4 regions of the Cytobacillus sp. Hm23 genome follow, and region 3 is predicted to be linked to each of the others. Evidence: predicted binding sites of a transcription regulator. Region 3 holds the regulator's gene; each other region holds the start of a gene.
The links. Region 3 encodes Rex, which represses fermentation and respiration genes when NADH is low (regulators of the CRP and FNR family bind a similar motif). Its sites were predicted from a motif close to TTGTGAAATATTTCACAA; they were not measured.

Region 1 (3,617 bases), on a different contig from region 3:
GCGGAAAGCCTTGGTGCAGTTGAAAGTTTAATTTCAGTTCCTGCAAAAATGACACATGCTTCAATACCAAAAGAACGTCGTGAAGAGCTAGGTATAACAGATGGGCTTGTACGCATTTCAGTAGGACTTGAAGATGTGGAGGATTTAATCGCGGACTTAGCTAACGCACTTAAAGGATAAATAAAAAAAGGCGAAGGTATTTTCGCCTTTTTTTTTCAGTTAACCCGTATTCTCTATAGATTATGAGCCTATTCGCAACAGCCATAGTGCCGTTAATTTATTTTTAAGATTGGTTCCTACCTTATAATTGGTTAAAGTTACATTCATTTTGGCCTACTAAGATATGTTAAAGTAGATTTATAGATACTTAGAAAAGTAGGTGACAAACTTAAAATGGATGAGAAGCAATTACGTGATTTGAAATTTAAAATTGTCGACTTTACAAGAATTGCATTTGTTTTAATTGCAATTAGTGTCTTTTTATATTTAGGTGTTATCATTAATCAACATGTTCAAGAAGCGACTAATGTCAACTTATTAATGGCAATGACCTATATTTTTTTACTCGTAGCGTTTCTCTTATTTAACACTGTAATAAAGTATAAAAAAATAGTAAATGATCTCGAGTAAGAAAATTATTTTATTTTTTACAAAAAAGCCCTTTACAAAACATTATAAATTGGTTATACTTTCCTATGAAATAAACAAATTCTGATAAGGAGGTCGAATTTAATGTTAGGCAAATCATTTAAACTTATTAAATTAAATAGTATTTCTTACTACTCGACCGATGTCGGAATGCGGGTCTTTCAATAACTAACATAGCATACACGCCACAGGTTGAATAGTATACCTGTGGCTTTTTATATAAATAGCAAAATCTTTCCTTTTGATGCTTATTTATAAAATAATTTTGATTATTTTAACCACAGGTATAGAAAATTTACCTGTGGTTTTTTATTGTCAAATTGAACATAGTGTATGTAATGAACTTAAAGGAGGTGAAACCATATGAAATTCAATATTTTGTCTATCACAATAACAATTAATAAACGCTTGTATTCAATTGAAAAAGCTTATCGAGAAGAGCAAGTAAAAAAAATGATTGATGAAGAAAGAGAGAAATCGTTTAGAGCTTACCCAATCATATAATAATCATTGCAAATAATTACAGGAGAGTGATAAAAATGATAATGAAAAATTTGATGATCGTTAAGTTAATTGATAAGGAAAATTTTACGTAGTTACTAAACAAAGGACGATCATTACCAATTATAAATATATTACCTTTTCATCATTACAGCTAAGTAGGATGACTCTATACAATAGGCTGTTTTCGCATTGGTTGTTGCTTTTCGTTCAAATAGATAAGCACGTATAAACCTAGCGTTCGTAGCATCTTTTCTACTTTAACAATAATTGAGTTTCCATTTTGTTAAAAACAGCCATTAGGTAAAAACGCACATATATATTCATTCAGGTAGGTTTTACTTTTATAGTAAAGCCTACTTTTTTTATTTGCTAGCTCTCTCTCCTAGCCTGTCAAGACTATATATCTGACTGTGAGAAAATAAAATATTTTTTCCATTAAAAACGTTCCAATGCTAGTCTAGGGGTAACAGTTTGGTCCGTTTTTGTTAAATATACTTGAAACAATTATTTTTCCAAATGTACACAATTTGGCCTTGTTATAGACAATAGTTTGTCAATAATGGCGTATCAAATATTCAATAAAATATGGTAATGTTTAGTTGGAAAGGTACAATCAACCTATAGGTAGGCTCTTTTCAACAATTTTCAATATTAGTGAATGATATATGATTATACTTTTCTACCATCACCAATCGGTGAATCAATATTTATTAAATTGCTCATTTTTTCACAAGTGTCAATTTATTTAGTGGCTGACATACTAATTAGCCTTTTAATTGGTATGAAGAAGATATAAAAAATGAAAGAAGAGGAGGGGGAAGATATGGTGAAAAAGCTTAAAGCGCTTGATAAAAAAGTCATTATTTTAATTGGGCTATTTTTAGGAGTTGTTGTAGCAGTAGCAAGTGCTGAGACAATGAATTATACAGATAGTGCAGAATTTTGTTCGACTTGTCACCCTATGGATTCAGCCTATAGTAGCTTTGTAGACTCTACACATGCAAATATCGCTTGTAATAAGTGTCATGCTCCAACTGATAGCCTTGGAAAGAAAATACTGTTTAAAGCGAAAGCTGGAACGCATGATATTTACATGAATACATTTGGTGCTGATAAGATTCCGGATGTTATTCATGCGAAAACAGCCACCATTGACGTTATTCAAGAAAACTGTAAAAGCTGTCACGAAGGAACACTAAATAATTTATCACACGATGCAAAAGAAAATTGTACTGATTGTCATAGGCAAATCCCTCATGGTAATGGCAACTTTAAGACAGATGAATGGTTTAAACCAGCCGATTATGACATTAATAATCGAAACGAATCTTTTGAGAAAGGGTGAGGAAAATGCATAAGAGCATCAAAAGAATTATAGTTCCTACTGCTTTAGTGATTTTTTTAATCGCTATTATTGCTGCCTGTGGTTCAGATGAAGCGAATGAAAGTACCGCTGCTAAAAAGTTATACAATACGGGACTATCAGCTGACGAAATAAATAATGAAGCATTTGCTGACATTTTTCCGTTACAGTATGAAAGCTATAAGCGTAATGAAGAAATGTCTGATACGAAATACGGCGGATCAATACCAACGTCAAAATTTGACCACACTAAAGAACCTTATTTGCCAATAATTTTTAATGGTTATGGATTTGCAAAGGAATATAATGAAGATCGTGGACACATTTATGCTGTTGAAGATAATGTCAATATTGCTAGAATTACGGATAAGTCAATTGGTTCTTGTTTTACTTGTAAAAGTACTGCGGTTCCTATTTTATTAGAGGAGGACGAATTTGGAGACGGATACTGGTCAGCAAACTTTCGAAATGAGATTGTACCTCGTGCTGAAGAATTAGGACATTCTCCTATCGGTTGTTCAGATTGTCATGATCCCGAAACGATGGAATTACGTGTGACTCGTCCAATGTTTGCAACAGCTATGGAAGCAAGAGGAGTAGACATTTCAAACCCTACAAAAAATGAAATGCGTACGTATGTATGTGCACAATGTCACGTAGAGTACTATTTTGAACCAGAAAAGAAGGCAGTAACATTCCCATGGACAAATGGATTAAAGCCAGAAGAAATGTATGAATACTACGATACGATAGCAAAAGATTCTGGGTTTGCACAAGACTGGATTCATACCGTTTCAGGTGCGCCAATGCTAAAAGCTCAGCATCCAGAATTCGAAATTTGGTCTGAAGGTCCTCATGGAATCGCTGAAGTTTCCTGCTCGGATTGCCATATGCCATACGAACGTTCAGACGGTAAGAAAAAGATTACTAGTCACCAATGGACTTCACCTTTAAAAACAATTGAGCAATCATGTCGTACATGTCATGCAGACAAAACTGAGCAAGAACTTAAAGATCGGGTTGAAGGCATTCAAGATACTCATATGGAGAACTTACACAAGGCTGAAGAAATATCTATTGATGCACATTACTATATTAACAA
Region 2 (3,617 bases), on a different contig from region 3:
AATCTCCTTCACTGCGATACGTTTTTGCAAGAAGTTTTTCATATATTTGTTCCGATATATTGTGTTTCTCTAAATAGTTTGATAAGGTTTCTTGTAAATATCTTAATGTCTTATCCATAATGTTTGACACACCTTTTATGTTTGATCAAAATACTTTGTAAACTCCTCAACATCTTTCACATTTTCACTATAATAAGGGTTTTCCTCAACACTCGTTTCAGGATCAAGATTTGTTTTGATTACTATTCTTGGCTCTTTCGATGGGTCTAGATGAGTATCAGTTTGTATATGTTCTGGATTTTCATTCTTATTATTCACTACATCCACCTCCTACATATAACTTGCTTTTAATTTTTAAAAATATGTAATTTATAGTATGAAATATGAAGTGTATAATCTTTTTTCATGCGTCACAGACTATGTATTGGAGCATAGGGTCATGTCAATTCGTTGCTCCAAATGAATTGAAAAAGGAGGAGCATAGGTGACAAAGAAGCAAAATAAACCACAAAAAACAAACATGGAATTTGGAAACCAATTTACACAAAAACGTCCTAAAAAGGAAATGAATAATAAGAACAATAACTAGGAGGAATATGAATGACTAATCGAAACAATAACCGCAAGAGACAAAATAAATATCCGAACAATAGGAATGAGACTGAATTTGCTAATGAGCAATCCATTCAACATGATTCAACTCCAGAAAATAATCCTAAATACGGAAGTGAATCTCACAAAAATTCCTAATGGAATACATAAAAAGCAGCGAATGAATATTATCCTTCGCTGCTTTTTTATATAGTATTAATTTTTACTCCCGTTTTTTGAGATAAATACGTATAAACCTATCGTTCCTGGCACTTTATTTAGTCTTAAAATTATTGAGTTCTCTTTACACTCATCATTCTGTTCATTTTTAGTAAGAATAGGCAGTAAGGTTTACGAAAGAGCTATTAATGAAAGTTCTATTCCTGGATGGATATCCGCTTGCGTTGTTGGCGTGGAATACGTATATCTAGTAGGCCATTCCTAAATGTTGCAGTTACGTTTTGTTCTGGGATCTTGTAGGGAACGTGAATGGTTCTTGAAGCCTGTTGGAATGTATGCATTTTTTGGTATGTTTGTTGTTTATCATTTGACTCTTCGATTATTTCACTATTATTAAGTGAGATTGTTACATAATGTTCGAAGAATTCAAGATTTATTTGCTCTCGTTTAACACCAGGTAATTCTGCATTAATAACATACTCTGTATCTGTTTCAAATGTTCGTATAGGTATTTGTTGAATGAAGAGTGGCTGGCTAAGGAGGTCATCAAGTGACTCAAATATTCGTTTAAAAGGATTTTCGCCAATGAATTCATTCATCGATTTGATTAAGCCATTGAATTCGTTCTCTAGATTTCTAGATAATTTATTATTATTGTCTGAACTCACAACTTTCACCTCAGTTAAAAAAGTTTATTCGCTATAACTTATGCACTTCGTTCGGAAAGGGCACAAAAAATACACAGAGTATCTCATGTCATGTAATGAAAAAATGGTATAAATGTGAACAATTTGTAAATTATCCAAAAATGTGATTGAAATCACAATTGATAGTATACGAAAGATGTATGCTAAAACATGAAAATTCCGTTTTAAAGGGGAGATAGACATGTTTTGTTATCAATGTGAACAAACTCCATCAGGAGGGTGTAAAGTGGTTGGTGTATGTGGAAAGGATGAAACGATTGCAAGCTTACAAGATACAATCGTATTTGGTTTAAAGGGTATTGCTGCATACCGTACACATGCTAATCAACTTGGATATACAGATCCATTTGTTGATGCTACGACTCATGAAGCGCTTTATATGACGTTAACGAATTCAAATTTTAATGTTGAAGAACATATTGATATGGCAATGAAGGTAGGGCAAGCAGCAGTTCGTATCATGGACGTACTTGATAAAGCTCATACTGAACGTTTAGGTATACCCCAACCAATAACAGTTTCTCAAAATAAAATTGAAGGAAAGTGTATCGTAGTAACTGGTCATAATTTATTCGCTTTGCAAGAGTTGCTTGAGCAAACAAAAGGGAAAGGGATAAACATATATACTCACTCAGAAATGCTCCCTGCACATGGTTATCCAGAACTAAAAAAATATCATCATTTAAAAGGGAATATAGGAAAAGCATGGTATGATCAACGTAGATTATTTGAAAAGTTTCCTGGTGCTATATTAGCAACCACAAACTGTGTGATGCCAATTAAGGGCACGTATGCAGATCGAATGTATTCATATGAAGTGGCGGGGTTGGAAAATGTTCAAAAAATAGAGAATGATGATTTTACTCCTTTAATTAATAGAGCGCTCCAATTACCCGATGCAAACATTGAATCAGAACAAACATTAGTAACCGGCTTCCATCATGAAACAGTATTAGGTTTGGCACCTGAAGTTATCCAAGCTGTTAAGGATGGCAAAATTAAAAGATTTTTTGTTATAGCTGGTTGTGATGCTCCAGGAAAAGGTGGGGAGTACTACCGAGAGCTGGCTACATCTTTGCCACCTGAAACAGTGATTTTAACTACATCTTGTGGGAAGTTTCGTTTTAATGATGTAGACTATGGCACAGTACCAGGGACAGACATTCCTCGCTATATTGATTTAGGTCAATGTAATAATTCAGGCTCAACGGTAAAAATAGCACTTGCTTTAGCTGATGCTTTTGAATGTGAAGTAAATGATTTACCGATCAGTATTGTTCTTTCTTGGTTTGAACAAAAAGCCGTAGCAATTTTACTTGGGTTATTTAGTTTAGGTATTAAAGATATTCGCATTGGACCTAAGCCACCAGAGTTTATTTCTGAGGGAGTGCTGAACGTTTTACAAGAAACATTCAACCTCCAATTAATTGATAATGCTCAAGACGATTTGGAACAAATGTTATCATTAACCGTTTAATTAGCTAAAATAATTTTGTTTTTTGGTGTGACCATTTTATACTGTCACTCTATGTAATAACAGTTTATGAAAATGAAAAATGAGTTGCTGCTCTAGCAACTCATTTTTTGGCTGTTCTCACATTAATTGTTGTTTTTCGAAAAAAACTTTATCTTATTGTCCATTTTCATAAAATTTGAAAAGAGCTTTTGTTTTTAACTCACAAGATTTCTGATTCGAACTTATTTACATCAATAACAAGATTGCCATTACAATCCACTGTAATACTTCCTTTTTTCTTAAGCTTTGTAATCGTTCTACTAATCGTTTCCCGTGTTGTACCAATCATATTAGCTAATTCTTTATTGGTGAATTGGGTAGATAGCACTCTTGTGTGGCTATCAACTTCTGTTCCGTGAGTTTCTGATAGTCTTAGTAACAATTTAACGATTTGCTCATATGTATTATTTAAAATTTGTTCTTCAAGTCTTTTTTGTAAATCTATAATTTTTTCACCCATCACTCTAAAAAGTTTAATACAAACTTCTGGATGTTGTAAAAGTAACTGTTCAAAATGAGAAATCGAAATTGCTACAACAGCAGTACTTTCAACAGCGAATGATGAAGCTGGATAATTCCCTTTTCTAAAAAAACCTACGTGTGGAAACATATCTCCATCACTT
Region 3 (3,617 bases):
ATTTCTTCCCAAATAGATAAGTCCGAATCTAAGCCACTATGTTGTGCTAAATATCCAATAGAAATGTCTTTCGGTTTCATGACGCTTCCGCTATCATGAGACATGTAACCTGCTATTATTTTCAATAAGGTTGATTTACCAGCGCCGTTACGGCCAACGACAGCTATCCTATCTTTCAATTGTACTTCTAGCTTTATATTCGATAAAATAAGATCAGATCCAAAATATTTTGTGAGCTGATTCACTTGTAACACTATCATGTTAGTTCACCTCTGTTATAATAGTTTTAGTGTATCTTAAAATGTATGAAATGAGCAATATTCTTTCACTGGATTCCAATGTTTACTTATCTAAGGCTTGAGAAGTGCTTATTTTTAACAATAGTTTATCTTGGTTTGTATGCGCTTTCTTATTAAAGACATTTTAGGCTTAGCTTTGATATCATGTACGATGTATAGGCTCTTTTCGTAGAATTTTTGCTATTGACAGTAATTTAGGACAGCAAAAAATGAATTTATGCAATTGACCTCATTTATAATGAGGAAAAAGCTACAACCGCTAGGTTTATACGTATTTTTTCTTAAAACGAATAACAGCAATTAATGCGAGTAAAGCCTTGTACTAAAACATAAATAGGATTACTAATAGTATTTGTTGCACCTTTTCATCATTAAAACTATAACAATAGGCTAAATTATTAGTTACAATTGCCACACCACTTACGAAAAAGCCATTTACTAAGAAGGTGATAGAAACGGCCTTGCCTTGGATGTACATATAGTTTTCACGCCTTGTTAAAGTAACGACAGGATTGTAAAAATAGTGTAGTATAGTCATATTGAGAGGTGAAAAGCAACAGTGTCTTCATTTACACATTTTAATGATCAAGGTAGAGCAAAGATGGTTGATATTTCTGAAAAGGGCGAAACATTAAGAACTGCTATAGCGAGATCAAGTATCTCAGTTAATAAAGAAATTTATGAACAAATTATTCATTCAAAAATAAAAAAAGGGGATGTTTTAGCTGTAGCTCAAGTGGCTGGTATTATGGCTGCAAAAAAAACATCAGATATTATCCCGATGTGTCACCCAATTAGTTTAAAGGGTGTCGATATCACATTTACATGGGAAGAAGAAAAGCAATTATACAAGCTTATTATTATCGTAGAAGTTAAAACGAAGGGTAGTACAGGTGTTGAAATGGAAGCTTTAACTGCTGCTAGCACATGTGCCTTAACTGTTTATGACATGTGTAAAGCAGTTGATAAAGGTATGGTTATTGGTCCAACTTATTTATTAGAGAAGACTGGTGGAAAGAACGGAGACTTTATTAGAGAGCAGTGAATGAATAGCTGTTTGAATGTGGGGGAATAGAAGTGAATAACGAACAAACAAAAATTCCACAAGCTACTGCAAAGCGTTTGCCATTGTATTATCGATTCATTAAAAATCTTCATGCTGCAGGTAAGCAGCGCGTATCTTCTGCTGAATTAAGCGAGGCTGTAAAAGTAGATTCAGCAACAATACGTAGAGATTTTTCGTATTTTGGTGCTTTAGGTAAAAAAGGGTATGGTTATAATGTTAATTACTTATTAACATTTTTTCGACAAACACTAGATCAAGATGAACTGACAAAAGTGGTGTTAATCGGGGTCGGGAATTTAGGTACTGCATTTTTAAATTACAACTTTATTAAAAATAATAATATGAAAATTGAACTTGCATTTGATGTTGATGAACAAAAAATTGGCTCTACAGTTGGAGATGTTCCTATTTATCATATGGATGATTTAGAAAAACATATTACCAAAGATGTAAGTGTTGCCATCTTAACTGTACCTGCACCAGTTGCTCAAGGGATGACCGATCGTTTAGTAGAAACAGGTATCAAGGGTATTTTGAATTTTACACCAGCTCGAATTAATGTACCTGATCATATTAGAATTCATCACATTGATTTAGCAGTTGAGTTACAATCTTTAGTATATTTCCTTAAAAACTACCCAACTGAATAGTAGCTCTACTGGCATTGTGGTCGTTTGCATGATCATCGAGTTATAATAACAATATATGCTTTATAATGATAGATCAGGAAAATTATTTGTAATTTATGATGGAGGTGAGACCAATTAACATAGGAATTGGAAGTCTTATATTAATTTTAGTGATCGCACTCGTTATCTTTGGTCCAAATAAGCTTCCTCAATTAGGAAAAGCTGCTGGAGACACACTTAGAGAATTTAAGAGAGCGGCACAAGACATTGCAAATGAAAATAATAAAAAGAAGTAACATTAGGATGAGAAAGTATGAATGATAGTAAAGAAATGTCTGTATACGATCATATAGGAGAGCTAAGGAAGCGTCTAATTATCGCAGTCGTTTTCTTTGTTGTTGCTACAATTGGAAGCTTTTTTTTGGCAGAGCCAATCATTGTCTATTTACAACAGGCTGATGAAGCAAAAGAGCTGACGATGAATGCATTTTCCTTAACTGATCCAATAAAAATTTATATGCAATTTGCTTTTATTATAGCTTTTGTAATTACTGCACCAGTTATTTTATACCAGCTTTGGGCGTTTATTAGTCCAGGTCTATATGAAAAAGAGCGGAAAATCACTTTAAGTTATATACCAATTTCAGTGTTACTATTTTTAGGTGGGGTTTCATTTTCCTATTTTATTCTATTTCCATTTGTTATTGAGTTTATGACGAGGATATCTGAACGCCTAACGGTTAATCAAGTTATTGGTATAAATGAATATTTCCAATTTCTATTTAAAATCACTATTCCATTTGGAATATTGTTTCAGCTTCCTGTCGTTGTGATGTTTTTAACTAGACTTGGCATAGTCACGCCTATGTTTTTAGCGAAAATAAGAAAATACGCATATTTCGTTTTACTAGTTATAGCAGCATTTATTACGCCACCTGAGCTCATTTCACATCTGATGGTGACGATACCTTTATTTATTCTATATGAAATAAGTATCTTTATCTCAAAAATAACCTTTCGGAAAGTGGAAAAACTAGAACAGGAACTCATGACTGAGAATGAGTAACAACCATACAATAATCATAACAAAGTTAATCAAAGTGAGTTTTTACAAATTGTAGAGGCTCACTTTTTTCATTTAGTATTTTCTAGCGGTTATTTTGTGAGTATATGCAAGTATAAAGATCGTATTAGTATCTTATATTTAAGTATTGAATAAATGAAGAAAGTAATGATGTTAATGAACAATAAAACAACAAAATTGTATGAGGTTGATTTATATAAACCTATTCAAGACCATTTTATAGAACAGGGGTATGAAGTATATGGAGAAGTCAATCATTGTGATATAGCAGCTATAAAAGACGATGAGCTAGTGATCGTGGAGCTTAAGCTTAATATAAGTATAAAGCTGTTAATACAAGCTACTAAAAGGCAGCGTTTATCCGATCAGGTGTATATTGCCATCCCGAGGCCTACATATTCTTTGCGTTCTAAAAAATGGCAGGATATTTGTTATTTGGTCAGAAGGTTAGAATTAGGCCTTATGATTGTAACTTTTAAAAATGGTACTGCACAGGTAGAAATCATTATAGCCCCAGCTGACTTTGATCGAAAAAAAAG
Region 4 (3,617 bases), on a different contig from region 3:
ATAATATAGAGTAATATAAGTGTTGGAAACCAATGATAGAGACTAGGGAAAAAAGAGATAATCATTGCTACTAAATGTATTAAAAAACCATTTAAAATAGCTAATAATGAAAACATAAAAGGTTTATCAAGCTTTTTCTTAATTCTTTTTGTAAGAATGAAATATATATGCACAGTAAATAGACTAAAGCCAATGAATAATCCACTAACACCAATTGGTAATAAAGCTGAAAGGTCTAGCAAAAAAGAAAATCCTGTTAAAAGTAAGCCACATACATAAACACTATATACCCAAGTGGCTAACTTCATTGAAAATCCGTGTGCAAGAGCAAACATCGGCACCATTTTATAGGAAAAACCAAAAATCAATAAAGTAAACCAGCCTGCGATACCAAATAAAATATGTGTTTTTAAAAGTGGAATATGTTGAAATAATACTGTTCCGAACTGCAAATTATATGCTAACAATATACCTAAAGCCAATGTAAGCAATAAGCAAATGAGTGCACTACCAACAAACAATGTGAGTATATTGAACTTCTCTTGCTTTTTCATGGTCATCAACATTTGAAAGATAAATAATAATATTGAAAATAAAGCAATACTTCCACTGTATAGAATTGTTTTAGGTGCAAATACAAATGATAACGCCAGGCTAGAAACCCCTATAGCACTTAAGAAAAATTGAAAAAAGCCTAAGCGTTCACTCCAAATGGGAGTAAGGAAAACAACAGGAACCAGTTGGTACATTGCCCCCATTGCCACCATCACTGCCCATCCGAGAATAAGCAAATGTGCACTACTCCATAATTCAGGGATTCTATACAAACCTTTTACGATATTCTCGCCTTGAAAAACGAGAATAAATTGACTTGCTAGAAAGGCTAATAAACTAAAAAAAATAAATAAGAATGGAAGCTTTATATTTGTTTCTGTCGTAGCTTGCTGTGGAAACATAAAGTATCACCCGTTTTCATCTTCTAATATCAATTTGATAAGTACCATCGTCTAGTTGTTTAGTATGGTGCGTAAACTCGAGTTCATCCAATTGCTCATATAAGAACATAGGTCGTCTATCATTAATAATTGAAAGAACTTCGTTATCTTGAAGTTTTTCCAATGCTGCAAGTGTTCTCATCATTGGCTGGGGAGGCTCTAGACCTCGATTATCAAGAATCATTTTTCTCACCTCGCACAAAGGTTACTTTCCAATGCTTTGCTGCTACCTTCTCAACGGTATAAGTAAAACCTTTTGTTTTCATAATTGTAAGTAGGGGTGTAGGTTTGATAGGTGCGTGTAATATAAAAATGTCATCATCGTTCAATGACGAAACAGTATTTGTTATTTTTTGAAATGGCTGAAGCTTTTTATTTATATCTTCTCTTACATCTAACTCAACGATGTTTTTTGCTCCTGTATCGTTCACCTTTTATTCCTCCTTGTCATATCCTTTGATTTAATGATAATAATTTTCAATTAAGTTTGGTGTGATTCAGTTCACTTGTTGATAATTTTTTCACTAGTTACCATTCACAATTTGTCCACAAGAATATGTGATACATATCACATACATACCCAAATCAAAATAATTACAATATTTACATGAATGTTGAGGAGGTAGTCCTTATGTTTGATCGAGATTTTAATAAAAATCCATTTATAGTCATTTGGGAATTAACACGTGCTTGTCAATTACACTGCTTGCATTGTCGAGCAAAAGCTCAAACTAGACGGGACCCTAGAGAATTATCCTTTGAGGAAGGGAAACAATTAATAGATCAGATTTATGAAATGGATAACCCAATGTTGGTGTTTACAGGTGGAGACCCATTGATGAGGGAAGATGTATATGATATTGCAGATTATGCGATAAAAAAAGGTGTAAGGGTATCCATGACACCTAGTGCCACTCCAAATGTAACAAAACAAGCGATTGAGAAGGCAAAAGAGGTTGGTTTAGCACGGTGGGCTTTTAGTTTAGACGGTCCAACAGCTGAAGTACATGATCATTTTCGTGGAACGAAAGGATCTTTTGATCTAACAATGAATGCCATAAAATATTTACACGAGTTAGAAATTCCAGTGCAAATTAATACAGTGATTTCTCGCTACAATGTTGATGTGCTTGAAGAAATGGCTAAGGTTGTAGAAGAGTTAAAATGTGTCTTATGGAGTGTGTTTTTTCTCGTTCCTACTGGACGGGGGAAAGAGTCAGATATGGTATCTCCAGTACAGCACGAACAGATTTTTCACTGGTTATATGAATTAAGTAAAAAGGTACCGTTTGATATTAAAACAACAGCTGCACAACATTACCGTCGTGTCGTTATTCAACAGAAAATGAAAGAAGCAAAAGATACAGATCGAGCTATCCGTTATGTAGATGCCTTAAACGAAGGAAAAACGGGTCAAATTGATGGTTTAGGTCGAGCACCAAAAGGTGTCAATGACGGCAATGGTTTTGTCTTTATATCTCATATTGGTGATGTATTTCCGAGTGGCTTACTTCCTGTCAAAGCTGGGAATATTAGAGAGAAGACATTAGCAGATATTTATAGAAATTCCCCTATCTTCAAAGATTTGCGAAATCCAGACAAATTTAAAGGGAAATGCGGTGTATGTGAATTCCGCTTTGTTTGTGGTGGCTCACGTGCAAGGTCGTATGCAGTAACTGGAGATTTTTTAGAAAGTGAACCATTCTGTGTGTATATACCGAAAGCATTGCGGTCAAAATCAGTGAATACTTAATATAACAAGCTGAAGTAGGTGTAGCCTTCATCAATATCTTTGAGTGGGATACACCTTTTTTATGTAGCTATGTTGAAACTTGGCCTCTTAGATTGATGTTTTTCATAACTTGCATTTACTGTAGCTTTTCTTCGTTAACAAAATAGCTATTGCGTACAACCTATAGTGTTTGAATCGTGTCTTTTTAACGAACGTTTTATTTGAACATCTAGAAAAGTATTAGCTATACAAATTGAGTTCTTTACCCCAATTCAAAACTTTATCTAGATAATAGGTAAGCAATACACCTTTTGTACCATCAAACTCCTTTTGTAATTGTACAAGTAAGCCTGTTTCAAGGACGTACTGTAAATAGGACATTTTATATAATATCATAGGGTCACTTTGAAAGGTGATTCCTCTTTTGTTCATTTCAGTAGTATATAATTGAACACAATGGTTACGAATGCTATCATCATTGTTTTTCTCGGAATTACGTAATCCAAGGTATCTTTCAATTAGTAAATTGATATCAAACCAACCTGATGCAAATCTAGACGATTCCCAATCAATCATTCGAATATGACTGTTAGTATTTTGATTTAAATGATTGCAGCAGATATTTTGTAAATGAAGGTCACCGTGTACGATACATTGTCCATCTTTTACTAGTTCAGGAAATGAAAATGAGCTTTCACTTAATATTTGTTGTATTATGCTATGCGTAGGTTCTATTATTTTCTTTAAGCGCTTGTGGTGTAATGCATCAATAAGATACAATTTTGTTTTTTGTATTTTAGCTTGTCTTCTTGCTTTCGCTTTCTTCGGATGAAATGTTGGAAACCAGGGGTTAAACAAATCGATATTATCGTAGAAATGTTGCTCATATG

Region 1: ACSVDA_RS12940 (cytochrome c3 family protein) is a predicted target of Rex. The motif match lies at 1,868-1,885, and genes of this name have one in related genera.
Region 2: hcp (hydroxylamine reductase) is a predicted target of Rex. The motif match lies at 1,580-1,597, and genes of this name have one in related genera.
Region 4: ACSVDA_RS16930 (TIGR04053 family radical SAM/SPASM domain-containing protein) is a predicted target of Rex. The motif match lies at 1,552-1,569, and genes of this name have one in related genera.

The regions. Positions count from the first base shown of each region.
Region 1 covers NZ_JBPXRQ010000017.1:55,640-59,256, forward strand. Annotated here, with positions in the region: gene ACSVDA_RS12925 (bifunctional cystathionine gamma-lyase/homocysteine desulfhydrase) at 1-180, shown strand, start outside; gene ACSVDA_RS12930 (YrhC family protein) at 394-630, shown strand; gene ACSVDA_RS12935 (YrzI family small protein) at 1,012-1,152, shown strand; gene ACSVDA_RS12940 (cytochrome c3 family protein) at 1,976-2,497, shown strand; gene ACSVDA_RS12945 (ammonia-forming cytochrome c nitrite reductase subunit c552) at 2,503-3,617, shown strand, end outside.
Region 2 covers NZ_JBPXRQ010000026.1:33,613-37,229, reverse strand. Annotated here, with positions in the region: gene ACSVDA_RS16065 (sporulation protein) at 1-118, opposite strand, end outside; gene ACSVDA_RS16060 (hypothetical protein) at 136-318, opposite strand; gene ACSVDA_RS16055 (hypothetical protein) at 601-750, shown strand; gene ACSVDA_RS16050 (Hsp20/alpha crystallin family protein) at 969-1,439, opposite strand; gene hcp (hydroxylamine reductase) at 1,660-2,955, shown strand; gene ACSVDA_RS16040 (Crp/Fnr family transcriptional regulator) at 3,155-3,617, opposite strand, start outside.
Region 3 covers NZ_JBPXRQ010000061.1:9,548-13,164, reverse strand. Annotated here, with positions in the region: gene ACSVDA_RS23150 (ABC-F family ATP-binding cassette domain-containing protein) at 1-260, opposite strand, end outside; gene ACSVDA_RS23145 (hypothetical protein) at 622-837, opposite strand; gene moaC (cyclic pyranopterin monophosphate synthase MoaC) at 859-1,344, shown strand; gene ACSVDA_RS23135 (redox-sensing transcriptional repressor Rex) at 1,377-2,015, shown strand; gene ACSVDA_RS23130 (twin-arginine translocase TatA/TatE family subunit) at 2,114-2,290, shown strand; gene tatC (twin-arginine translocase subunit TatC) at 2,308-3,060, shown strand; gene ACSVDA_RS23120 (DUF2161 domain-containing phosphodiesterase) at 3,214-3,617, shown strand, end outside.
Region 4 covers NZ_JBPXRQ010000029.1:11,108-14,724, reverse strand. Annotated here, with positions in the region: gene ACSVDA_RS16945 (hypothetical protein) at 1-956, opposite strand, end outside; gene ACSVDA_RS16940 (DUF2249 domain-containing protein) at 973-1,179, opposite strand; gene ACSVDA_RS16935 (DUF2249 domain-containing protein) at 1,169-1,426, opposite strand; gene ACSVDA_RS16930 (TIGR04053 family radical SAM/SPASM domain-containing protein) at 1,627-2,748, shown strand; gene ACSVDA_RS16925 (aminoglycoside phosphotransferase family protein) at 2,968-3,617, opposite strand, start outside.